DNA from 3 places in the Halopseudomonas phragmitis genome. Region 3 is predicted to be linked to each of the others. Evidence: predicted binding sites of a transcription regulator. Region 3 holds the regulator's gene; each other region holds the start of a gene.
What was found. The regulator LexA, encoded in region 3, represses DNA repair genes until DNA is damaged. The targets are predictions, from matches to a motif close to CTGTNTNNNNANACAG.

Region 1 (8,017 bases), 1.1 Mb from region 3:
CGGCTAACAGGCCGTTTGTGGCAATCACGACCTTAGTGATGGTGCCTAAAAGCTCGCCGTTTTTTGGGGAAGCGGGTGGCTCTGTTGCTTCAGGTTGCTTTGCTGGTCGCTTCGGTATATCCCAACGCTTTTTTGTCATTCCCTGATCGCCCCTGAAAAAAACAGAGGTTATCACGCTCGCGTTTGTACCGGCAGATGCCTTGCTGCCATCCATGAGCCCGCACCCGCGGGCTTTTTTGTGCCTGGAGGAATCATGTTTGGAAACTGGAAATGGGCGGCTCAGCTTGTGGTCGCGGCTGGGTTGTTGGTGGTTGTGCTGTGGGCAGGGTGGTGGGCTGTGTCGCCGCGCATCGAGCTGCAGCGGTTGAGGGCCGAGACGGCCGAGCGGGATCTGGCCAAAGCCGATGAGCTTATCCAGGTGCAAGCAAGGGTGTTGGAAGGGCAGCAGCAGGAAATGGAGCGCATTGCGGAGATCGGCCGAGGGCTTGAGCTGCTGCGGCAGCAGGTGCGCCGCAATGCCGCTAATCAATCACAAGCGATAGAGGAACTGAAACGCAATGACCAAACTATTAGGCAGTATCTGTCTGAGCATGTGCCTGTTGAACTCGGGCTGCTCTACGCCCGCCCAGCCACAACCGATCCCGCAGCCTACCGTTCAGAAAGCACAGTGCAGCCTGGTGCCGTGCCTGCTGCCGGCACGCCAGCCGCTGGTAGTGAATGACGATTGGCGTAGGGCGTTGGATGAAGCGGAGAACGCCTTGCTTGCGTGTGCTGTGCAGGTCCGAGGGTGCATTGATCAGGAGGATTTCCATCCATAAAGGCATAGCGGATGGCGTGAGCCGGCGTTAATCTAGGAGCCCTAGACGTATATAGATGTCTGGGAGTCTTTGGATTGCGCCTCGGAAGGGATGCTGAATGTACAAGATTATTGATGTAGAAATACAGGGGTTCTGGGGAGAGTTTAAAGCGTTCTGCTCTTTCAATAACGATGTAAATATTGTTATTGGGCAGAATGGTACCGGCAAGACAACATTCATGAATATATTGAATGCTGTTCTATCGGTAGATGTTTCTGCTTTGGCGGAAAATGAGTTTGAGTCAGTGGTCGTGAAGCTTGGTCATGAGGGCAGCACACGAACTGTTCGTGTAACTAAGCATGACGATGTTCCGTTCGCGCTTGCTAAGTACAGCATCGGTCAGAAAAAATTTGCTTTGCCTTTGATTGGCGTCGATGAAATTCGAAGTGCGTCGCTATATCGGCGGCGCGCTGCTGAAGCGGCTCAAGTAATCAAGGATGAGCTGGCTGGGCTAGTGTCTCTGGCATCACTTTCGGTGTACAGGTTCAGGAATGCGCAAGAGTACGATGCGGGGGATCGAGGGGCGTATAATAGGAAGTTGCAAGGGCCTGTGGATGCTCGCTTGCAAGAGCTGATGCAGGGGTTGACTAAGTATCAGCTTGAGCTGTCACAGAAAGCAAGGGATATTTCTTATGAACTTCAGCGTGAAGTTCTTATGTCTTTGCTTTATCAGCAAGAGCCTAATCCGGCTAAGACAGGGTTTGCGTTGACTTACGATGCTGACTCTGAACGCAAAAATCTGATGTCTGCTTATAAGCAGCTGGGACTTTCTGGTGGTTCAGTTACCAAGAGAATTAACGAGCATGTAAAAGCCGTTGATGAGGCGGTTAGAGGGATTCGAAGCTGGTTGGATGATGAGCGGGAACGTAAGGAGCTTAAGGCGCGCGGTGAGCGAGTTGATCGAGTTGAGCGTGATGACCAGTTAGACTTTACTCCGATCGAGGCTTCCAGACGTATCAGTAAAGTTTACGAGTTATCGCTTCAAGCTGAGAAAGACAGCAAAGATGTTTTTAGTCAATTAGATCTCTTCCTGAAAATTATTTCTGACTTTATTGTTGGCAAGCGGTTTGAGTTTGATTCAGGGGTTCTGACAATTGTTGAGCCAAAAAAGTTCTCGGTTTCTAAGCTCTCCTCTGGTGAGAAACAACTTCTTATTTTGCTGACTGAAGCAGTGCTGCAGAGACAGGAGTCGTATATATTCTTGGCTGATGAGCCGGAGTTGTCTCTTCATATTGCATGGCAGCGGAGAGTCGTGCCTGCCATTAAAAGCCTTAATCCCAATGCGCAGGTAGTCGTGGCTACCCACTCCCCTGAAATTGCAAGTAAATATAAGGGGTCGATAATTGATATGGAGGATATCCTTCATGTCGTCTCTTGATTATTCTGCCGATGCAGAAAATGTGTTGAACTTTTTTTATCGATGCGACGTCGTTTTGTATGTTGAAGGGGATGACGATATACCCTTCTGGAAGGTAGTCTTTGATGAGTTGTCTGACGTGTCGGTTGAAGTGCTTCCCATGTATGGTGCACCAGAAGTTGACAGGAAAATAAATGAGATATTAGAAGCTGATCTTAAAGTTCTGGCAGCACGAGATTCGGACTTTATCCGTGCTTCAGGGCAGAATATTCAAGACCCTCGAATTCTCTACACCCACGGCTACTCTATCGAAAACTGCCTGTACAACGTTGAGTCAGTCGCAGAGATATCGTTCGTGTGGTGTCGTGCAGTGCGTGCAACCCAGGCTGACTGCGAACGGTGGTTTGAAGACGTCTTTCGGGCTGTGGAGCAGCTAGTGTTATACGACTGCGCAAATCATATTTACCAGCGCGGTGTTGCCGTGGTCCCCGATAACTGCACTAGGTTTATGGTGTCTGAGAAGTCGCCTGATTTTGATTTACAGAAGCTGCAAGCGCACCTTGCTAAGGTGGGAAAGCTTTTCTCAGCGGAGGAGCTTGCAGAGGCGGCTAAAAGAATCGCAGAGTCGAACGTAAGTACGAGAAATCTGATTCGGGGGCATTTCCTTGAAAGCTTGGTGCAGAAGTATGTTTCCAAGAATACCGGTGCATCAAATGCAAAGAAGAGTGTTTCATTTGATGCTCTTTATGCCAGTGCGGTTGGGTGTCTAAAGAACTCCATTAGACGCCGCCCTGAGTCTGCGTTCTATCAGCAAGCAGTAAATGAGGCTATTGGTGCTTTGGCCGATGCATAGAGCAACTACATCGACTTGAGTGGAACCGTATTTGGCGATGGGTATCCTCGAAAGGGTACCCACCGTTGGAGCCACCATGTTCGCGTACAGTATTACTATACCGTTGACCAAGGGCCGGAATCCGGCTACTGTTTCTACGTCACTGCAAATTCAGCGACAAGGGTTTGGCGACTCGTAACTACCAGGCGGACACCGCCTTTTCGCGGTTTTTTTGTGTCCGCAACACGGCAAGGCCTTTATGGGCGGGCCGTGTGGGAGACCTTCGGGTCTGCCGGTTACTGGTAGCCGGTTCGCCAACCTGCACGGTTCGCTCACCCTGTTTGGCGACGGGGTAAGCGGAAAGCACCGCATACCAGAGGCCTGTGATCATGCCGAAACTTCCCGTTCTTACCCTCAATCCGTTCAAAAATCGCGCCGCCCGCTACCGTGCCCAGGCACTGACCGCGCTGCACGCTGACTCCTCCCTGTCTGTCCGGCTCAAGCGGTATAACACCGCCATGGCCAAAGCCCGTGACCTGGAAGCGCGTGGAGGTGCCCAATGAGCGTTCAAGCGCAGGCGTCGGCGGCTGCTCCGCTGCACTTCAACAACCGGCGGGATCTCCCGCTGCATCGCTTACCCTTCATTGGCCCAGTGCGCGGCCGCACCCAGTTCAGCTTTTGGGCTGTGCCCAGAACGGGCGGCTACGCCGGTGGTAACGATGCGGGGCGTGGGTTGGCTCGCATTTACCTGAAGTACCTCAAGCAGCACGGCCGCCCTGAAGGCCTGGGCGCGCTCCAGTGGATCGTGCTGGACATGATCGGGCCTCCCGCTGCGAGCGTGCTGACGCCGGAGCAAGCAGCACTGCGCGGCCAGGTGGTTGGCTTTTTCTCTGAGCTGGACGCGTGGTTAGAGGTGGCTGCATGCAATCTGGAAGGCGGCTTGGATGCCCAGAGCGATAAGGCGCTGCTGGCCCTGGTCAATGCCGGGCTGCATTCTGATGAGCGCTGCGGGGAGGGTGAGTCATGAGCCAGCCTATCATCGAGTTCGCGTTTGATGACAAGCCGGTGCGTGTGGTGCTTGTGGATGGTGAGCCGTGGTGGGTAGCGAGCGATCTGTCGCGAGCGCTTGAGTATCGGGATGCGGAGAAGATGACTCGTATGCTGGATTCTGATGAAGCTGGTACCCACAATGTGGGTACCAGCTCGGTCAATGGTGTTTCGCAGATCCGCGAGATGACCATCATCAACGAATCCGGCCTGTATTCCGCCATCCTGCGCAGCCGCAAGGCCTCGGCCAAGCGCTTTAAGAAGTGGGTCACCTCTGAGGTGCTGCCCAGCATCCGCAAATATGGCGGGTACGTTATGCCCAACACGCAAGCTGACCCCGAGCCGGTACCGAGGTCGTCACGGGTAGAAGCGGAAGAGGTGGTGGCTGCGGGGCGGGTGTTCCGCTCGCTCTACACCGTCGGCCGCAGCATGGGCATGCCGCGCCGGCTGGCCGCCACCCGCGCCAACCAGGCCGCCGAGCGCACCACCGGGGTGGATCTGGCAGCCGAGTTGGACGCCAGCCCCTGGCTGGATGGCCCAGACATGCCCGCGCCACAGCGCAAGGCCTATGAGCTGCAGCAACGCATCCGCGCACACCTGGTTGCCAATGATTGGCCGCAAGGCTTCAGCGTGCAGCAAGTGATAGAAGCCCTGCAGTTGGTCAATGATCGAGGCACCCAAACCTCCGTTGGTAGCTGCCTGCGGTTGCTCGGCTACAAGCGGGTGCGGCTGTCACCTACTAGACCAGGTGGGGCGCGGCCGTATGTGTATCAACTGGATACTTTGCCTGCGTTGGAGGTTTGTCAGTCAATGATTCCGGTCAGGGCCTGTTCATAGGCTCTGATCGCCCGCCATTTATCTGGCAGTGCTGTGCCTGTCAGCTGAGCGGGCTGGTGGTGTGCGGTATTGGGGGTATATCCTGCCAGTGCAGCGGGTGCTTGGGGTGCGTAAGTGCCGCAAGCGTGGGGCAGGATTGGGGCAAAGTGTGCGCCATTACATGCCAATAAGCGCTATTTTTTCTATTTCTGCTGCGCAGTAACTTTGCTTCAACCGATTGAAAATAAAAGATTTTGTCGAGTTTATGCGGTGCGTTGTTGCATCATTGGCGTATGGCTGGCGGATTTCTCGGCGCGGCTCATGAAAGTCCCTGGTCAGTCGAATGAAAACAGCCCGATAGTCTACGCAAACCCGCTCAAGGAGAACACATGTCGCATTACGATCCGTTGATCGATACCGCTGCTGCCCGGCTTGGCAATGCGCTGCGCCGTCATGGACTGACGGTAACCACCGCCGAGTCCTGTACTGGCGGCGGTATCGCCGAGGCCATTACCCGGGTCAGCGGCAGCTCGGCCTGGTTCGAGACCGGGTTCGTTACGTACGCCAACGCCAGCAAGGCACGCCTGCTGGGGGTTAGCGAAACCGACCTGGCCGAGCACGGTGCGGTCAGTGAACCTGTGGTGCGGGCCATGGCTCAGGGCGCCCTGGAGGCCGCCGGTGCCGATCTGGCGGTGGCAGTCAGCGGCATTGCCGGGCCTGATGGCGGTTCGGCGCAAAAGCCGGTAGGCACTGTATGGTTTGCCTGGGCGGTGCGCGGCGGTGAGGTGCACAGCGAGTGTCGACGACTGCAGGGTAACCGCCGTGAAGTGCGAGCCCAGACCGTGCTCAAGGCGCTGGAAGGGTTGGAGAAGCGGGTTGCCAAGCCGTTGGCACTCTGAACTGAAAAGAGGGGTAGGCGAGGCCAGTCTTCTATGGAATAATACTGACCAAATATACAGTAGTTGATTCGTCGACCACCCGTCACTCCAGAGAGGATGCACAATGGACGAGAACAAAAAGAAGGCGCTTTCCGCGGCTTTGAGTCAGATTGAACGTCAGTTTGGCAAAGGCGCCGTGATGCGCATGGGCGACCATGAGCGCCAGGCCATTCCGGCTATCTCGACTGGTTCTCTGGGGCTGGATATCGCCCTCGGTATTGGTGGACTGCCCAAGGGCCGGATCGTTGAAATCTACGGCCCGGAATCTTCCGGTAAAACCACCCTGACTCTGTCGGTCATTGCCCAGGCACAGAAGCATGGCGCCACCTGCGCCTTCGTCGATGCCGAGCACGCACTGGACCCCGAGTACGCCGGCAAGCTTGGCGTCAACGTCGACGACCTGCTGGTTTCGCAGCCCGATACCGGTGAGCAGGCGCTGGAAATCACCGACATGCTGGTACGCTCCAATGCGGTTGACGTGATCATTGTCGACTCGGTAGCGGCGTTGGTACCCAAGGCCGAGATCGAGGGCGAGATGGGTGATCATCACGTCGGCGTACAGGCCCGTCTGATGTCTCAGGCACTGCGCAAGATTACCGGCAACATCAAGAATGCCAACTGCCTGGTGATCTTCATCAACCAGATCCGTATGAAGATCGGGGTAATGTTCGGCAACCCAGAAACCACCACCGGTGGTAATGCCCTGAAGTTCTATTCCTCGGTGCGCCTGGATATTCGCCGTACCGGCGCGGTCAAGGACGGTGACGAAGTGGTCGGTAGTGAGACCCGGGTCAAAGTGGTCAAGAACAAGGTGGCTCCGCCGTTCCGCCAGGCCGAGTTCCAGATCCTCTACGGCACTGGCATCTACCACAATGCCGAGATCATCGATCTGGGTGTGCAGATTGGTCTGGTCGAGAAATCCGGTGCCTGGTACAGCTACCAGGGCAGCAAGATCGGTCAGGGCAAGGCCAATGCCGCCAAGTTCCTCGAAGACAACCCACAGGTGGCCGACGAGATTGAGAAGGCCATTCGCGACCAGTTGCTGGCCAAGCCGGGCAATGCCAAGGCGGCGGTTGAAGACAGCGCCGAACTGGACGCCTGAACCAGGTTGCTAGGTCTAAGCAACGGGCTGCCTACGGGTGGCCCGTTGTTGTATGAGGAGTGACCATGTTTCGCCGTTCACAGCTCGACAGCCCGCAGGCGATTCGTCGCAGTGCCATGGATCTGCTGGCGCGGCGTGAGCATAGCTATGCCGAAATGCTGCGCAAGCTCAAGCAGCGCGGTGCGACCAGCGAGCAGGCAGAGATCGAGCTGGATCGTCTGCAGGATGACGGCCTGCTTAGTGACGAGCGCTTCTGCGAAGCCTATGTCCATGCCCGCAGTCAGCGCGGCTATGGGCCGCAGCGTCTGCGGGAGGAGCTGCGCCAGCGCGGTGTGGCTGCCAGCCTGATCGAGCAGGTGCTGGGCGATGCGTGCTGGGACTGGCCAGCGCGGGCCCAAGAAACCTTCAACAAGCGCTTCCCCGAAGGCAAGGCCAGCGATCCCAAAGACCGGGCCAAACAGCTGCGCTTTATGCTGTATCGGGGTTTTGGCTCCGAGTTCTAACCTTCAGGCGCCAACCCTCAGTATTGCAAGTGCTCGGGCTGATTGACGAAGTCGATCAACTCCCGCAGCCGGCCATGATCGCGGCCATTGAAACGGAAGCTCAGACGATGCAGATGGCTGAATTCCGGTTCGTCCAGCTCCTGACGGCAATCCTGATCCTGACAGAAACCATCCTCCACGCAGATGTCGGTGAACTGCTGTTCAAGCTGACGCAAGGCGTTGTGCTTGAGTGGGTGGTTCAGGCGCAGCAGATAATGCGAGTTGATCCAGCGCGAGGAGTGATAGTTGCGATAGAAGTTGAGGACAACCTGTATGGCGTCCTCGGCTGAGTGAACAAGGCTGATCAGGCGAAAGTCGGCCTCGTGGATGTAGCCGTTGGTACAGAGCTGTTCGTTGAGAAATTGCAGCAGGCTTGTCCAGTAGTTGCCGTCAGGGGTGTCGAGCAGGATCACCGGAACCACCGGGCTTTTCCCTGTCTGGATCAGCGTTAGTACTTCCAGGGTTTCATCAAGAGTACCAAAGCCACCGGGGCAGAGGATCAGGGCGTCGGCTTCCTTGACGAAGA
Region 2 (8,017 bases), 1.7 Mb from region 3:
GAGCGAGTACGCGAACCTGGTAACCGCGAAACCTACAACCAGGCCCTGACCCGCATGGACCAGCTCCTGCGCCAGCTCGGCAACCCCAACGAACTACGCAACCCCTATACCGATTTCGTCAACCTGATCCGCGAATTGGAAGGACAGCCGGAAGATGAAGCACACTTCAACCTGGCCACAGTCAACCGCATCATGCAGGCCCATGGCCGCCTGGAACGCACCGCCGCGCAACTTTACAGCGAGCAGATCGGCGGCGCGCCAGAGCAACTGCTGACCCTGCACCAGCAGAGCCTGGAAACCAACCAGATCCTGCTGCTATACCAGAACACCATGTTCAGCTCAGTTGGCGTGTACTTCATGGACGCCGATGAGGGCATCTTTGCCGCCATGGACAAACGCATCACCGAGCGCGCCAGCCAGCTGCACAGCCTATTCCCCGACCAGCAGGCCACACTCAGTCGACTGGACAAACAATACACTTTCATCCAGCCGCGCCTGATCAAGTATTACGAGGACTGGGTGCCGACCATCGCCGCTTTTTATCTGCAACGCAACATACAGACCCTGGACATGTTGGCCCGCGAACAGGTCCGGGTCGCCAGTCAAAGCAGCTAAGCCCACCCCAGATACGACAAAGCCCGGCATTGGCCGGGCCTTGTCCACTCAACCACACTCAGCGTAACGTCAGCACATCCTGCATGTCATACAGGCCCGCAGCCTGAGTTTCCAGCCACAATGCCGAACGCACAGCCCCCTTGGCGAAAGTCATCCGACTTGAAGCCTTATGGGTGATTTCCACCCGCTCGCCTTCAGTGGCGAACAGCACAGTATGATCACCTACCACATCGCCTGCCCGCACTGTGGCAAAGCCAATGGTTTCACGCTCGCGCGCGCCGGTCTGACCCTCGCGACCATAGACTGCAACCTTGTGCAGATCACGCCCCAGCGCCTGGGCAACCACTTCCCCCATGCGCAGCGCCGTGCCCGAAGGAGCATCGACCTTGTGCCGATGGTGCGCTTCGATCACTTCGATATCAGCATCGTCACCCATTACCCGGGCAGCCATATCCAGCAGCTTCAGACACAGATTGACACCCACACTGAAGTTCGGGGCAAACACTACGCCAATTTGCCTGGCCGCCTCGGCGATCTGTTGCTTTTGCTCCTCGGAAAAACCGGTAGTGCCAATCACCATGGCCTTACCATGGGCCCGGCACAACTCCAGATTGACCAAGGTACTGGTCGGATGAGTGAAATCGATCAGCACATCGAAATCATCCAGCACCTGCTCCAGACTTCCGGCCACCGTCACACCCAGGCGCCCAACCCCGGCCAACTCGCCGGCGTCAGCCCCAACCAGAGTGCTCTGCGGACGCTCGATGGCGGCAGTCAATGCCGCACCTTCAGCCTGGGTCACGGCCTCGATCAGGGTCTTGCCCATACGCCCGGCGGCGCCAATCACTGCGATTCGTCTCATGGATTCGCTCCGCTCAGAATTTCATGTCTTCGAAGAAGTTTTTCACCCCTTCGAACCAGCTTTTGGCCCGTGGCGACTGATTGGAGCCTTCGGCCTCCAGGGTGCTGCGCAACTCCTCAAGCAGCTCGCGCTGGCGCTTGGTCAGATTGACCGGCGTCTCGACCACGATCCGGCACAGCAGGTCGCCTGCCGAACCACCGCGCACCGGCACCACACCCTTGCCACGCAGCCGGAACAGCTTGCCGGTCTGGGCGCCTTCAGGGATTTTCAATTTGACCCGACCATCCAGGGTCGGCACTTCCAGCTCACCACCCAGCGCAGCATCGGCAAAACTGACCGGCACTTCGCAATACAGATTCTTGCCATCACGCTGAAAAATCTTGTGCTCACGCACCGATACCACGACATACAGGTCGCCCGACGGGCCGCCATTGACCCCGGCCTCCCCTTCACCCGCCAGGCGGATGCGGTCGCCGGTGTCCACACCAGCCGGCACCTTGACCGACAAGGTCTTCTGCTCTTCCACCCGACCATGGCCATGACAGTCGCCACAGGGGTCGGTAATCATCTTGCCGCTGCCATGACAGCGCGGACAGGTCTGCTGTACCGAGAAGAAGCCCTGCTGCATACGCACCTGACCATGCCCGCCACAGGTGGTACAGGTGACCGGGCTTGAGCCCTTCTTGGCCCCAGTCCCGTTACAGGTCTTACACTCGGCCAGCGTCGGCACCCGAATGGTTACGGTCGTGCCACGCACAGCCTCTTCCAGGTCCAGTTCCAGGGTATAGCGCAGATCACTGCCACGCTGCACGCTGGAACGACCACCACGCCCACCGCCACCACCGAAGATGTCGCCGAACACATCACCAAAGATGTCCGAGAAACTAGCGCCACCACCAAAACCACCGGCCCCGGCCCCCATGTTCGGATCGACTCCGGCATGCCCATACTGGTCATAGGCAGCACGTTTCTGGGCATCGGTCAGCACTTCGTAGGCCTCGTTGGCCTCCTTGAACTTTTCTTCCGCCTCTTTATCGTCCGGATTGCGATCCGGGTGATACTTCATTGCCAGACGGCGATAGGCCTTCTTCAGCTCGGCTTCACTGGCGCCGCGCTCCACGCCCAGCACCTCATAATAATCACGCTTGGCCATCGTTTCCGTTTCCTTCACAACACGCTTGCGGCACAAACGGCAACGCGGGAGCTAAGTCCCGCGTTGCCTGGCACAGTTACCGGTCTGCTGGTACAGACGGCCGGGACATCACTTGTTGTCCTTGACCTCTTCAAACTCGGCGTCCACCACATCATCGGCGCCGCCCTGTGCCGCATCGGCCTGAGCCTCACCCGCCTGGGCGGCCTGTGCCTGTTCGGCATACATCTTCTGCACCACCGGCCCGGAGACCTCTGACAGGGCATTGATCTTGGCTTCGATCAGTTCCTTGTCGTCACCCTTGACTGCTTCTTCCAGCTCAGCCAGGGCTTTCTCAATCGCTGCCTTTTCCTCGTCAGTGGCCTTGTCGCCTACTTCCTTGAGGGTCTTGCGAGTGGCATGCACCAGCTGATCGCCCTGGTTACGGGTAGTGACCAGTTCCTCGAACTTGCGATCTTCCTCGGCATTGGCCTCGGCATCACGCACCATCTGCTCGATTTCGTCCTCGCTCAGACCCGAAGAGGCCTTGATCACGATCGACTGCTGCTTGCCGGTCGCCTTGTCCTTGGCCGACACGTTGAGAATACCGTTGGCATCGATATCGAAGCTGACCTCGATTTGCGGCACGCCGCGCGGCGCCGGCGGGATATCGGCCAGATCGAAGCGACCCAGCGACTTGTTCTGTCCAGCCTGCTTGCGCTCGCCCTGCAGCACATGAATGGTCACGGCCGTCTGGTTGTCATCGGCAGTCGAGAACACCTGCGACTTCTTGGTCGGGATAGTGGTGTTCTTCTCGATCAGCGCGGTCATCACCCCACCCATGGTCTCGATCCCCAGTGACAGCGGGGTCACATCGAGCAACAGCACATCCTTGACGTCACCGGCCAGTACCGCACCCTGAATCGCCGCACCGATGGCCACAGCCTCGTCAGGGTTGACGTCCTTGCGCGGTTCCTTGCCGAAGAACTCGGTAACCGCCTTCTGCACCATCGGCATCCGGGTCTGACCACCGACCAGGATCACCTCATTGATGTCGGACACATCCAGACCAGCATCCTTCATCGCCACACGACACGGCTCAAGGCTGCGCTTGACCAGATCCTCGACCAGCGACTCCAGTTTGGCCCGGGTCACCTTGACATTCAGGTGCTTGGGACCGGAGGCGTCGGCAGTGATGTACGGCAGATTGACGTCGGTCTGCTGGCTGGAGGACAGCTCGATCTTGGCCTTCTCGGCAGCCTCTTTCAGGCGCTGCAGAGCCAGCGGATCGTTGTGCAGATCAACGCCATTCTCTTTCTTGAACTCGTCGGCCAGGTAGTCGATCAGGCGCAGGTCAAAGTCCTCACCACCGAGGAAGGTATCGCCATTGGTGGCCAACACCTCGAACTGATGCTCGCCATCAACCTCGGCGATCTCGATCACCGACACGTCGAAGGTGCCGCCACCAAGGTCGTAAACCACGATAGTGGAGTCACCGCGGGCCTTGTCCATGCCGTAGGCCAGCGCTGCGGCAGTCGGCTCGTTGATGATCCGCTTGACTTCCAGGCCCGCAATCCGGCCGGCATCTTTGGTGGCCTGACGCTGACTGTCGTTGAAGTAGGCCGGCACGGTGATCACCGCTTCGGTAACCGGCTCGCCCAGGTAGTCCTCGGCGGTTTTCTTCATCTTTTTCAACACTTCTGCCGACACCTGCGGCGGTGCCATTTTCTCGCCCTTGGCTTCAACCCAGGCGTCACCGTTGTCAGCCTTGACGATCTTGTAGGGCACCAGCTTGATGTCCTTCTGCACCACGTCCTCGTCAAACCGACGACCGATCAGGCGCTTGACCGCATACAGGGTGTTCTGCGGGTTGGTTACCGACTGACGCTTGGCCGACTGACCAACCAAGGTCTCGCCATCGTTGGTGTAGGCGACGATGGACGGGGTAGTGCGCGCACCCTCGGCGTTCTCGATCACCTTGGTGGCACCGTTTTCCATGATGGCGACGCAGGAGTTGGTAGTCCCCAGGTCGATACCGATAATTTTGCCCATAATTACTCGTTCTCCGAATCTGCTCGCCGCTTTACCCGCGGCCGGTTCAATCTGTCATGCCCACTAAATGGGGGCGCTCACAGCAATTTCAAGCCTGCTCGTCAATTTGCGGCGCGGCCGGTTTATCACTCGGGGTCTTGCTCACCACCACCATCGCCGGACGCAGCAAACGACCACTCAGGGTGTAGCCTTTCTGGAAGACCTTGAGCACGGTATTGGGCTCAACAGCGGCGCTCTCCTCCATAGCCATGGCCTGATGCAGCTCAGGGTTGAAGGGCTCGCCATGCGGCTCCACTGCCTGGACCTGGAAGCGACCCAGAGTATCGGTAAACATTTTCAGGGTCAGCTCAATGCCTTCGCGCATCGGCTTGATCGCCGGATCATTGGGATCGGACAGCTCCATGCCACGCTCCAGACTGTCGAGAATCGGCAACAGATCACCGGCGAAGCGCTCCAGCGCGAACTTGTGCGCCTTCTCGACATCCTGCTCGGCCCGACGACGGGCGTTCTGCACATCGGCAGCAGCGCGCAGCAACTGGTCCTGCGCTGTCGCCAGTTGCTCTTCCAGACTGGCGACACGGGCGGCCAGATCCTCGTCGGCCTGGGTCTCAACCACATCCCCAGCGTCAGGCGCCTGGCCGTTCAGATCCTGTTTATAGTCATCCGCCATGGAAATCTCCTGTGATGCAAAGGGCATACAGCCCGATTAAGCGAAAAATAAGCAACCCATAGTGACAGCCTATATGGGGACGCTGGCGCCAGCTTCAAGGGCTGGCGCGAAGGAATCCTCAGCTCTTGTCGGAGCTAACATAAGTACTGTATAAATAACCAGAACAAATAATCACCGGAGGGGAGCAAGGTCATGCTGGTACATCTGGCAGTGAACAATTACGCCATTGTCGACCATCTCGAACTTGAGCTCAAAGGCGGCATGAGCGCCATTACCGGCGAGACCGGGGCCGGCAAATCGATCATGCTTGACGCTCTGGCACTCACCCTGGGCGACCGCGCCGACAGCGGCGCCGTGCGCCCTGGCGCCGACAAGGCCGACATCCTCGCCACCTTCGACATCAGCAAGATTCCCGAAGCCCAGGCCTGGCTGGACGATCGTGACCTGGACAGCCCCGAGCAACAGGTGATTCTGCGCCGAGTGATCACCGCCGAAGGCCGATCGCGCGGCTACATCAACGGCAGTCCCTGCCCCCAGCAAGATCTCAAGACCCTCGGCGAAATGCTGATCGACATCCACAGCCAGCATGAGCACCAGTCACTGCTCAAGACCGAGACCCATCGCCGGCTGCTCGATGAGTACGCCGGCGCCAGCGACCTGGCCCGCCAGATTCAACTGGCCGCACAGCGCTGCCGTCAGACCGAGCAGGCCCTGCAGCAGGCCAGCGAACACAACGACGAACAGGAGGCGCGCCTGCAACTGCTGAGCTACCAGCTTGAAGAACTGGACAACCTCAGCCTGCTCGATGGCGAACTGGAGTTGCTGGAAGGCGAACAGCGTCAACTGGCCAATGCCGAACAGATTCTGATGGCCTGCCAGCAGGTGATCAACCTGTGCAGCGAGAACGACACTGGCAGCGTGCTGCAGGCCATGACCTCCAGCCTCAACCGCCTGGGCGGCCTGACCGAACACAGCCGCCACCTCAACGAAGCCCACAATCTGCTGGCCAGCGCCCAGATCCAGGTTGAAGAAGCCGTTGGTGAGCTGAGCCGCTACCTGGATCACTTTGAGGCCGACCCACAACGCCAGCAGGAAGTTGAAGAGCGGCTGGGCAGCATCTACGAACTGGCCCGCAAGCACCGGGTCAACCCCGAGGAGCTGCCGGCCCTGCAACAGCGCCTGATCGACGAACTGGAGAGCTTCCAGCAACGCGATGCCGACATCGAGCGCCTGGGCGACGAACTCAAGGCCTACCGCGAGCATTACCAGCAACTAGCCGACAAACTATCCGGCATTCGCCACAAAGCCGCGCAAAAACTGGCCAAGGCTGTCACCAGTGAAATTCAGCGTCTGGGCATGCCGGGCGGGCGGATCGAACTACAGCTAGCGCCCCTGAACCCGGGCCACTATCCACCCAATGGACTGGAAAGCGTCGAGTTTCTGGTCAGCGCCAACCCCGGGCAGCCCGCCAAGCCACTGGCCAAGGTCGCCTCCGGCGGCGAACTGTCACGCATCAGCCTGGGGATTCAGGTCATCACCGCACAAACGTCACGGGTGCCGACTCTGGTATTCGACGAAGTGGACGTTGGCATTGGCGGCCCCACCGCCGAGATCGTCGGTCAACTGCTGCGCCAGCTTGGCGAGCGCGGCCAGGTGCTTACCGTCACCCACCTGCCCCAGGTCGCAGCCCAAGGGCATCAGCATCTGTTCGTGCGCAAGGAGCAAAAAAAGGACTCAACCCGCACCCGGATTGACGAACTCGACCAGAGCGGCCGCATTCAGGAAGTGGCGCGCATGCTCGGCGGCGTGGACTTGACCGAAGAGTCATTGGCCCACGCCCGCAAACTGCTCTCGCTTACAGCATAAACGTGAAAAAGGCGCCTCAGGCGCCTTTTTTCTTCACGTACAACACCAGATTGTGGTCAACCAGCTCGAAACCGTGTTCACGGACGATTTCCTTCTGCCGACGCTCGATTTCCGGATCGAAAAACTCGATCACCTCGCCGGAGTCAACACAGACCATATGGTCGTGATGCTCGCCATCGGCCAACTCGAACACCGCATGACCGCTGTCGAAGTTGTGGCGCACCACCAGACCGGCCGATTCAAATTGAGTCAGAACCCGGTAAACGGTAGCCAACCCAACATCTTCTCCGGCCTCCATCAGGGACTTGTATACATCCTCGGCGCTCATGTGACGCTCTTCGGAATTGTCCAGCATCTGCAGGATTTTTACTCGCGGCAGCGTTACCTTAAGGCCAGCTTTGCGGAGTTCTTGATTTTCAACCATGGTCAGTTTCTCGTTCAGCGCTTCGCAGGGCGGGATCAGTCGGGTATGATTCATGGCTCACTGAGCCATTTCACAATAGTGGATGTTACCACGTCATGCCAAAGACCCTGAACCAAATCTTGTGTATTCTCATTTGCGCGATCAGTTTGAGCGCCTGTGGCTTCCCCGGCGTTTACAAGATTGACATCCAGCAGGGTAACGTTGTGACTCAGGACATGGTCGACCAATTGCGCCCCGGCATGACCACCCGTCAAGTCCGCTTCATCATGGGCACCCCGCTGATTCAGGACACCCTGCACCCCAACCGCTGGGACTACCTGTACAGCATGAAGGCCGGGCACAGCCCGCGTACCCAGGAACGCATTTCATTGGTCTTCGAGAATGATCGCCTGGTAGGCC
Region 3 (8,017 bases):
GCCGCAGCAAAGCCAAGCGTTGAGAGGTGAATTATGGCCAATGAAGTTTATACCCGCACCAATCAGGCCTTGCACTTTGCCCGTTGGTCGTTGGCCAGTTGGCACCAGGCAGCTGAGTCGGGTGCACTTGATGCCGTGACCCAGGCTCGTTATCACCGTGAACATGTGGTCTTTCACCTGTACCGGGCGGTGCTGGCGGTCATTCACGAAGTGGCTGATCGTTACCGCTGGCCGTTGCTGGATGTGCGCACGGTAGAGCAGGTGCTCGATGGCCGGGTCGCTGAGCGCTATCCGGGCCCCGAGCTGGCCGAGCTGAATGAATTGGCGCTGCACAAGGAAACCTGGCTGGCCGGTCTGCTGGCCGCCTGGCAACAATTGCAGGCGCCGCCCAAGCCGCAGGAAAGCAAACCACGAGCTGATGAGCAGATCATCGCCAGCAGCGCATTGGAGCCTGCGAAGGAGTGGGGCATGGCGCAGGCTGAGGAAGCACTGGCGGCGCTCAATGAGCGGGTGAGTTGCTATAGAGATGGGATGCAGGAGTGGTAAGTCTGCGAGGGCTGTGGTGATTGTGGTACACTGCCCCCGTTACAGGAGAATACAGTCATGCCTTCACCCTTTCTCGAAATCGTAGAGCTGGCCGATGGTAAAGTGGCCCTTCGTCGTTCGGACGAGGAGGGCGAGCCGCTCTTGACCATCGAGTTTTCTGCCGATGCTCAGGAATATCTGCAAGGACACTACATTGAGGTGGCCAAGGCTATGATCAGTGCTGGGATGCAGGTCGCCGGGCAGGTCATGGATGAGGAAGAAGATGACTACATTCCGGAGCACCGCGTACTGCACTGATGCTGCGCTCAGGGTTTGGCGACCCGGCATTCAAGGGTAAATGCCCGCAACAAACGTTGCGGGCATTTTTGTTTCAGGCGGCGGCTTGAGTGCTTTCCATGCGCACGTTGAGGCTACGACAACTACCGGAGCGAGCAGCATTCTCCAATAGGGCGGCCTGCTGCTGACTGGTTTGGTGCCAGCTTACTACGGTATGGCTGTAACCCAGGCGCAGCAGTTCGCAAGTCAGCTTGAAACTATCCATGCCGGTTTTGGAGCGCACGATCAGAATGCGCCAGGGGTCGAGCCCTGCTTGGCGCAACCAGCCGTGACTGACAGCTTCAGGAGGGTCGACCAGGGTCAGCCAGCCCGGGGTCCGAGCCTGGCTCAGCTCTCTCAGGACCGGAGCCAGCCACTGCAGGCAATGGCGAGGTGCGCCGTTGAGACTGATTTCGCTGAAACCGCCAGCGTCCTCGTTGTTGGTGAGAGCCTCTTCACTGACCGGGGTGGTCAGAGACTCAAGACGGCTGCGTGATGCCATCAGGGCGTTGTGGAAGAGCTCGGCCTGTTCAATACGGGGGTGGCTTTGGCGGTACTGCATGCTCAACTCCTTCAGCGGCGGATGACGCCGACACTCAAACCTTCGATGGTCAGTTCCTGTTCGCCCAGATCTACTTCAATGGGGGCGAACTCCGGGTTCTCGGCTATCAGCGAAACCTTGCGTCCCTGTTTCTGGAAACGCTTGACTGTTACTTCGTCGCCGACGCGGGCGACTACCACTTGGCCGTTGCGGGCTTCGCTGGTGCGGTGTACTGCCAGCAGGTCGCCGTCGAGGATGCCAATATCCTTCATACTCATGCCTCGCACCCTGAGCAGGTAGTCGGCTTTGGGGCGGAAAAAGGAGGGGTCGATCCGGCAGTGGTCTTCAATGTTTTCCAAGGCAAGGATCGGCTGGCCGGCGGCGACCTGGCCGATAACGGGTAGGCGGTCTTCATCAACCTCAGTTCCCTGATCCGGCAGGCGGATGCCGCGTGAGGCGCCGGGAATCATTTCGATCGCGCCCTTGCGGGCCAGCGCCTTGAGGTGGTCTTCTGCTGCATTGGGCGATTTGAATCCCAAAACCCGGGCGATATCGACCCGAGTCGGCGGATAGCCATTGGCGTCCATGTACTCCTTGATGAAGGCCAGGATTTGTTGTTGCCGTGCCGTCAGTTTTTGCATGGAGACTAACCTGTGTTTTTATCCAGTAACTGTGATTATATACAGTTATCACCGTGAGGCAAGAGTCTTGTCAGACACGGTTCTACTGGTTAAAAGGTAACTACCGGATAAAAACAGTACTGGTTCCTGAATTGACTTGACAGTCAGGATGTTTGAAACGTATGTTTCAAACATCTGTTTGTATTTTGGGAGCTGCCTTAATGGCCCAGTCGGAAACTGTTGAACGTATCCTGGACGCCGCCGAGCAATTGTTCGCGGAAAAAGGCTTTGCTGAGACCTCCCTGCGTTTGATTACCAGCAAGGCCGGGGTCAACCTGGCGGCGGTCAATTACCACTTCGGTTCAAAGAAGGCGCTGATTCAAGCGGTCTTCGTGCGTTTTCTCAACCCCTTCGTTGCAAGCCTTGAGCAGGAGCTTGATCGTCATCAGCGTGAAGGCGGCAGTTCGTTGTCTCTGGAGGAGCTGCTGGAGATGCTGGTGCGCCAGGCCTTGGCAGTTAAGCCTCGCAGCGGCAATGACCTGTCGATCTTCATGCGTCTGCTCGGGCTGGCTTTCAGTCAGAGTCAGGGCCACTTGCGCAAATACCTGGGAGAGGTCTACGGCAAGGTATTCCACCGCTATATGCACTTTCTGATGCAGGCGGCGCCGCAACTGCCACCCCAGGAGCTGTTCTGGCGAGTGCATTTCATGCTTGGCAGTGCCGCGTTCACCATGTCCAGCATGAAGGCTTTGCGTGCCATTGCCGAGTCTGAGTTCGGCAGCCAGGCCGGGGTCGATGATGTGCTGCATCTGATGGTACCTTTCCTTGCCGCTGGAATGCGTGCTGAAGGCTCCGGGCTGCCCGGTGGCAGTGACCCGCGCCGCGGTGAATTGCTCGAAAGGGTCTGACGGCCCTTATCAGTTTCCCGTCTATCCGTTATGGTGTGCACTTTCCCGGAGGTGCGCATGCAACTGGATCTGATCCGCATATCCTTGTCAGAACAGACCCTGACCGGCTATCAGGCCGGTCAGGCGGTTTGCCATTTCCCGGTCTCGACCGCAGTCAATGGCGCCGGAGAGCGTGAGGGTTCGGGCTGTACGCCTCGGGGGCGACACCGCATCCGGGCGCGGATTGGTGATGGTCAGCCGTTGCGGGCGGTGTTTGTCGGGCGACGTCCAACCGGTGAGCTGTGGTCGCCGGAACTGGCTGCGCAGTACCCCCGGCGCGACTGGATTCTGACCAGAATTCTCTGGCTGTGTGGCGAGCAACCCGGCTTCAACCGTGGCGGCGATTGTGATTCCCAGCGTCGCTATATCTATCTGCATGGCACCGCCGACGACCAGCCAATGGGTGTTGCGCGTTCCCATGGCTGCATTCGCCTGCGTAACCAGGACATGCTGGAACTCTTCGAGCTGACGCCGGTCGGTTGCCAGGTAATTATTGATGACGGGGCGACAGGCCCCCTGACTGGAGATTCTGCTTGACTCATGCTTCCTTGATGCTGGATGTGGCTGGAACCTGGCTGACCCCGGACGACCGTCAGTTGTTGCGCCAGCCTGAAGTTGGCGGTCTGATTCTGTTTGCTCGCAATACCGAGTCGCCGACCCAGGTCCGTGAGCTGGTTCGCTCCATTCGTGCATTGCGCCCGGATATGCTGATCGCCATCGATCAGGAGGGCGGTCGGGTGCAGCGTCTGCGCCGCGATGTATTGCGCCTGCCGCCACTGCGCGAAATCGGCTTGCGAGCCGGGGAGCAGGCGTCACAGGTGGCGCGTCAGGCGGCCTGGCTGATGGCGACCGAGATGTTGGCCTGCGGTATTGATATCAGCTTCGCGCCGGTGCTGGATCTGGACTATGGTCGCAGCCAGGTCATTGGTGATAGGGCTCTGGGCCGTGATCCTGATCAGGTCAGCCAGTTGGGTCGGGCCTACATCGAGGGCTTGCAGGCCGCGGGTATGGCTGCTACTGGCAAGCATTTTCCCGGTCACGGCTGGGCTGAGGCCGACTCGCATTTTGCCTTGCCGGTTGATGAGCGTAGCGAAGCCGAGATCCGCGCCACGGATCTCAAGCCGTTCGCGGCACTGGCGCCGTTGCTCGACGGCATTATGCCCGCGCATGTGGTGTATCCGGCCGTCGATGAGTTGCCGGCGGGGTTTTCCAGACGCTGGTTGCAGCAGATCCTGCGTGCCGAGCTGGGCTTTGATGGGGTGATCTTCAGCGACGATCTGACCATGGCCGGTGCTCACGCCGTGGGTGGCATGCCGGAGCGGGTCGATGCCGCTCTGCATTCGGGCTGCGACATGCTGCTGGTATGCAATGACCGGGCGGCGGCTGAGCAGGCGCTGGTGCACTGTCAGCAGCGCGGGATCAGCGAGCCGCTACGCCTGGCCAGGATGTTGGCCCGCTCGCGCCCGGGGCTGGATTACAAGGCATTGCCGAACTGGTCGCAGGCAGTGCATGACTTGAAGCAATGGGAGTTGGTGTAACTGTGGATATGGATGAACTGTTGGAAAGCTTGCCGCTCGAGTCTCTGCCGTTGGGCGGAGAACTTTGGATATACAAGGTTTTCGCGATTATTTTCATTTCATTGGTCGCAGCCTATCTGGGCAAGCTGCTGCTGGACCGGGTTGAGCAGCGGGCGCTGAAAACCTCCACGGTTTGGGATGATGCGCTGGTGATAGCTGCGCGTCGGCCGTTATGGGTGATGATCTGGAGTATGGGCCTGTTATGGGCTTCCCAGGTGACCGCCGCACAGATGGATGACGGGTTGGCTGAGGTGCTGGATAAGCTCCAGTCGGTACTATTGATTGTGCTCCTGGCCTGGTTCCTGATTCGCCTGGCGCTGGAAGTGGAAAAACGCCTGGTTGACCCAAATTGCCGGGAAAAGCCGATCGACAAGACCACGGTCAACGCAATCGGCAAGCTGCTTAGAATTTCGGTGGTGATCACCTCGTCACTGGTGATTCTGCAATCTATGGGCTATAGCGTGTCCGGGGTATTGGCCTTTGGTGGTATTGGCGGTCTGGCGGTGGGTTTTGCTGCCAAGGATCTGCTGGCCAACTTCTTCGGCGGCCTGATGGTCTATCTGGATAGGCCTTTTTCGGTGGGGGAGTGGGTTCGTTCGCCGGAGAAGGAAATCGAAGGTACGGTTGAGCATATTGGTTGGCGTCTGACCCGCATCCGTACTTTCGACAAGCGACCAATTTATGTTCCCAATGCGGTGTTTACCAATATTGTGCTGCAGAATCCGTCGCGCATGAGTCATCGGCGAATCTATGAGCATATTGGTATTCGCTACGACGATATCAGTCGAATGGAGCCAATCGTCAAGGCGGTTCGGGAGATGCTCAAAGAACACCCGGAAATCGCCCAGGACCAGACTCAGATGGTCTACTTTGACCGTTGCGCGCCATCGTCGGTGGATTTCTTCATCTACTGCTTCACCACCCCGGTATGGGCCGAGTTCCACCGGATCAAGGAGGATGTGTTGCTGAAGATTCTGGCTATCATCGATGAGCACGAGGCCCAGGTGGCATTCCCGACCTCGACTTTGCATGTGCCGGAAGGTTTGCGGCTGCGCTCGGGTGAGGTGGAACACAGTCCCGAGTCGCGTCCAGTTACGCCGGAACACGCCTGATGGGCTGTCTGGCGATCATCGGTGGCACCGGGCTGACGCGTCTGCCAGAGTTGCAGGTAACGGGCCGAGAATCGCTGGAGACGCCGTTTGGTTCACCTTCGGCGGAGCTTGTGCGGGGCCTGTTGGCCGGGCGTGAGGTGTTGTTTCTGGCCCGTCATGGTGATCCGCACCGGATTCCGCCTCATCGGGTCAACTATCGCGCCAATCTCTGGGCCTTGCGCGAGGCTGGGGCGACGGCGGTGGTGGCGGTCAATGCGGTGGGTGGCATTGATGCAGTGATGCCGCCGGGGCACTTCTGTGTGCCCGATGATGTAATCGATTACACCTGGGGGCGGGCCTCGACCTTTTTCGAGGACGATCTGGAGCAGGTCACTCACATAGACTTTACCCAGCCCTACGACGAGTCGTTGCGCCAGAAGTTGCTGGCAGTACTGGTGGCACAGGGTTATGCCCACAGTTCTAATGGGATCTATGGCGCGGCTCAGGGACCGCGACTGGAGAGCGCAGCCGAGATTCGACGGATGGAGCGTGATGGCTGTGCGATTGTCGGTATGACCGGGATGCCTGAAGCTGCGCTGGCTCGTGAGCTGGAACTTCCCTACGCCTGCCTGGCCCTGGTGGTCAATCCGGCGGCAGGCAAGGCCCAGGGACCAATCCGCATGGAGGATATCGAGGCGGTGATGGCTGCGGGGATGGCGCGGGTTGGAGCGGTGTTGGCTGGAGTGATCGGCACGCTTTAAGGTACCTGAACGGGGAGAGCCGCTGCGACACCCTCTGACTCGGGCGTCGAGCGGCCGATTGGCTGGCTTACAGGCGTGACACCCGTATCAGCATGCCCATGCCCTGGTGGTCCAGGTAGTGGACTTCGTCCACGCGCAGGCGACGATTCTGGCGCAGGTGCTCACTGACGGCCTGACCCTGCACATTGTGATTGAGCCAGAAGCTTACATCGGCCTCCAGGGCCCGTTCCTGACTCAGGCGGACCAGGCCCTGCACTGGATAAATCCCCAGGGCGTTTTCCGTGCCGCTGGTCACGGCCACACGCAAGCTATCGTCGGCAGGCTGTTCCCAGGCCTTGTGCAGTCTGACCCGGTAACCCTGATCGTTCAGCCGGCGTGCCTCTGTGCCAAGCCGGTAGCGGGTCTGGTCGATATTGCGTACATCGCTGCGGGCGGTGCTGTCGAGCAGCACTGCGCGCTCAGCCCAGTCCGATCCGGGGCCCTGACCCGCTGCCAGTTGGCCGGAGGCCTGGCTGAATACCACCACTTCAACCTGATAGATCTGCTCGCTTTGGGCCTGGGCCAGGCCGGCCCAGCCGAGGGCCAGGATCAGCAGCAGGGTGAAGATGCGCAGGGGGTGATTCATGGGCGTTTTCCTTTGCCGGTTGTTTCTGTGGGTTGTTGCAGGCGATCAATCAGGGCTTCAAGCGTGTTCAGACGCAGCTCGGCATTGCCCATGGGGGCATTGAAGCGGAATATGGTAGCGCCTTCAAGCCGGTAGCGTTGTGGGCTGTCCTGAATCAGTCGTACCAGCGTCAGTGGGTCGACTGCGGTGTTGGTGCCGAATTCCAGGCGACCATGTTCGGGGCCAACATCGACCTTGACCACGCCCAGTGGTTCGCAGCGCAGTTTCAGCGAGGTTACCCGGAACAGAGTCTTGACTGGTTCGGGCAGCAGGCCGAAGCGGTCGATCATTTCCACCTGCAGGTCTTTGAGTTGCTCATCGTCGCCGGCGTTGGCGATGCGCTTGTAGAGAATTAGTCGCGCATGTACGTCGGGCAGGTAGTCGTCAGGAATCAACGCAGGTAGACGCAGGTTGATGTCAGGTCCGCCGGACAACGGCTGTTCCAGCTCTGGCTGCTTGCCCTGCTGGATGGCTTTGACCGCGCGCTCGAGCATTTCCATGTACAAGGTGAAGCCAACGGCTTGAATCTGGCCGCTCTGGCCATCGCCCAGCAGTTCGCCAGCGCCGCGGATTTCCAGATCGTGGGTGGCCAGGGTGAAACCCGCGCCCAAGTCCTGGGCAGCGGCAATGGCCTCCAGGCGTTTTTCCGCATCGCTGGTGACTTTTTTGCCATGTGGGGTCAGCAGGTAGGCGTAGGCCTGGTGGTGACTGCGCCCGACCCGGCCGCGTAGCTGATGCAACTGGGCCAGGCCGAATTTGTCGGCGCGTTCGATAATGATGGTGTTGGCGCTGGGTACGTCGATCCCTGTTTCAATGATGGTCGAGGTCACCAGAACGTTGAAGCGGCGATGATAGAAGTCGCGCATGACCTGTTCCAGCGCGCGTTCGGGCATCTGGCCATGACTGATGCCGATCCTGGCTTCGGGTACCAGTTCGGCCAGATCGGCAGCACACT

Region 1: a site for LexA is predicted at 5,853-5,868, ahead of recA (recombinase RecA). Genes of this name have one in related genera too.
Region 2: a site for LexA is predicted at 5,475-5,490, ahead of recN (DNA repair protein RecN). Genes of this name have one in related genera too.

Annotation. Positions count from the first base shown of each region.
Region 1 is NZ_CP020100.1:3,920,970-3,928,986, reverse strand. Features, by position in the region: gene BVH74_RS18105 (hypothetical protein) at 1-214, opposite strand, end outside; gene BVH74_RS19020 (hypothetical protein) at 338-721, shown strand; gene BVH74_RS19115 (hypothetical protein) at 639-818, shown strand; gene BVH74_RS18095 (AAA family ATPase) at 916-2,235, shown strand; gene BVH74_RS18090 (DUF4435 domain-containing protein) at 2,222-3,067, shown strand; gene BVH74_RS18885 (hypothetical protein) at 3,436-3,609, shown strand; gene BVH74_RS18085 (hypothetical protein) at 3,606-4,073, shown strand; gene BVH74_RS18080 (BRO-N domain-containing protein) at 4,070-4,930, shown strand; gene BVH74_RS18075 (CinA family protein) at 5,299-5,808, shown strand; gene recA (recombinase RecA) at 5,912-6,949, shown strand; gene BVH74_RS18065 (regulatory protein RecX) at 7,015-7,452, shown strand; gene BVH74_RS18060 (LOG family protein) at 7,470-8,017, opposite strand, start outside.
Region 2 is NZ_CP020100.1:473,349-481,365, forward strand. Features, by position in the region: gene BVH74_RS02160 (hypothetical protein) at 1-615, shown strand, start outside; gene dapB (4-hydroxy-tetrahydrodipicolinate reductase) at 674-1,477, opposite strand; gene dnaJ (molecular chaperone DnaJ) at 1,491-2,630, opposite strand; gene dnaK (molecular chaperone DnaK) at 2,739-4,658, opposite strand; gene grpE (nucleotide exchange factor GrpE) at 4,747-5,328, opposite strand; gene recN (DNA repair protein RecN) at 5,521-7,194, shown strand; gene fur (ferric iron uptake transcriptional regulator) at 7,211-7,618, opposite strand; gene BVH74_RS02195 (outer membrane protein assembly factor BamE) at 7,714-8,017, shown strand, end outside.
Region 3 is NZ_CP020100.1:2,773,269-2,781,285, forward strand. Features, by position in the region: gene topA (type I DNA topoisomerase) at 1-23, shown strand, start outside; gene BVH74_RS12910 (DUF6586 family protein) at 34-546, shown strand; gene BVH74_RS12915 (hypothetical protein) at 604-843, shown strand; gene BVH74_RS12920 (SulA-like leucine-rich domain-containing protein) at 917-1,423, opposite strand; gene lexA (transcriptional repressor LexA) at 1,435-2,043, opposite strand; gene BVH74_RS12930 (TetR/AcrR family transcriptional regulator) at 2,244-2,930, shown strand; gene BVH74_RS12935 (L,D-transpeptidase) at 2,988-3,506, shown strand; gene nagZ (beta-N-acetylhexosaminidase) at 3,521-4,507, shown strand; gene BVH74_RS12945 (mechanosensitive ion channel family protein) at 4,516-5,658, shown strand; gene BVH74_RS12950 (S-methyl-5'-thioinosine phosphorylase) at 5,658-6,398, shown strand; gene BVH74_RS12955 (CsiV family protein) at 6,466-7,023, opposite strand; gene mfd (transcription-repair coupling factor) at 7,020-8,017, opposite strand, start outside.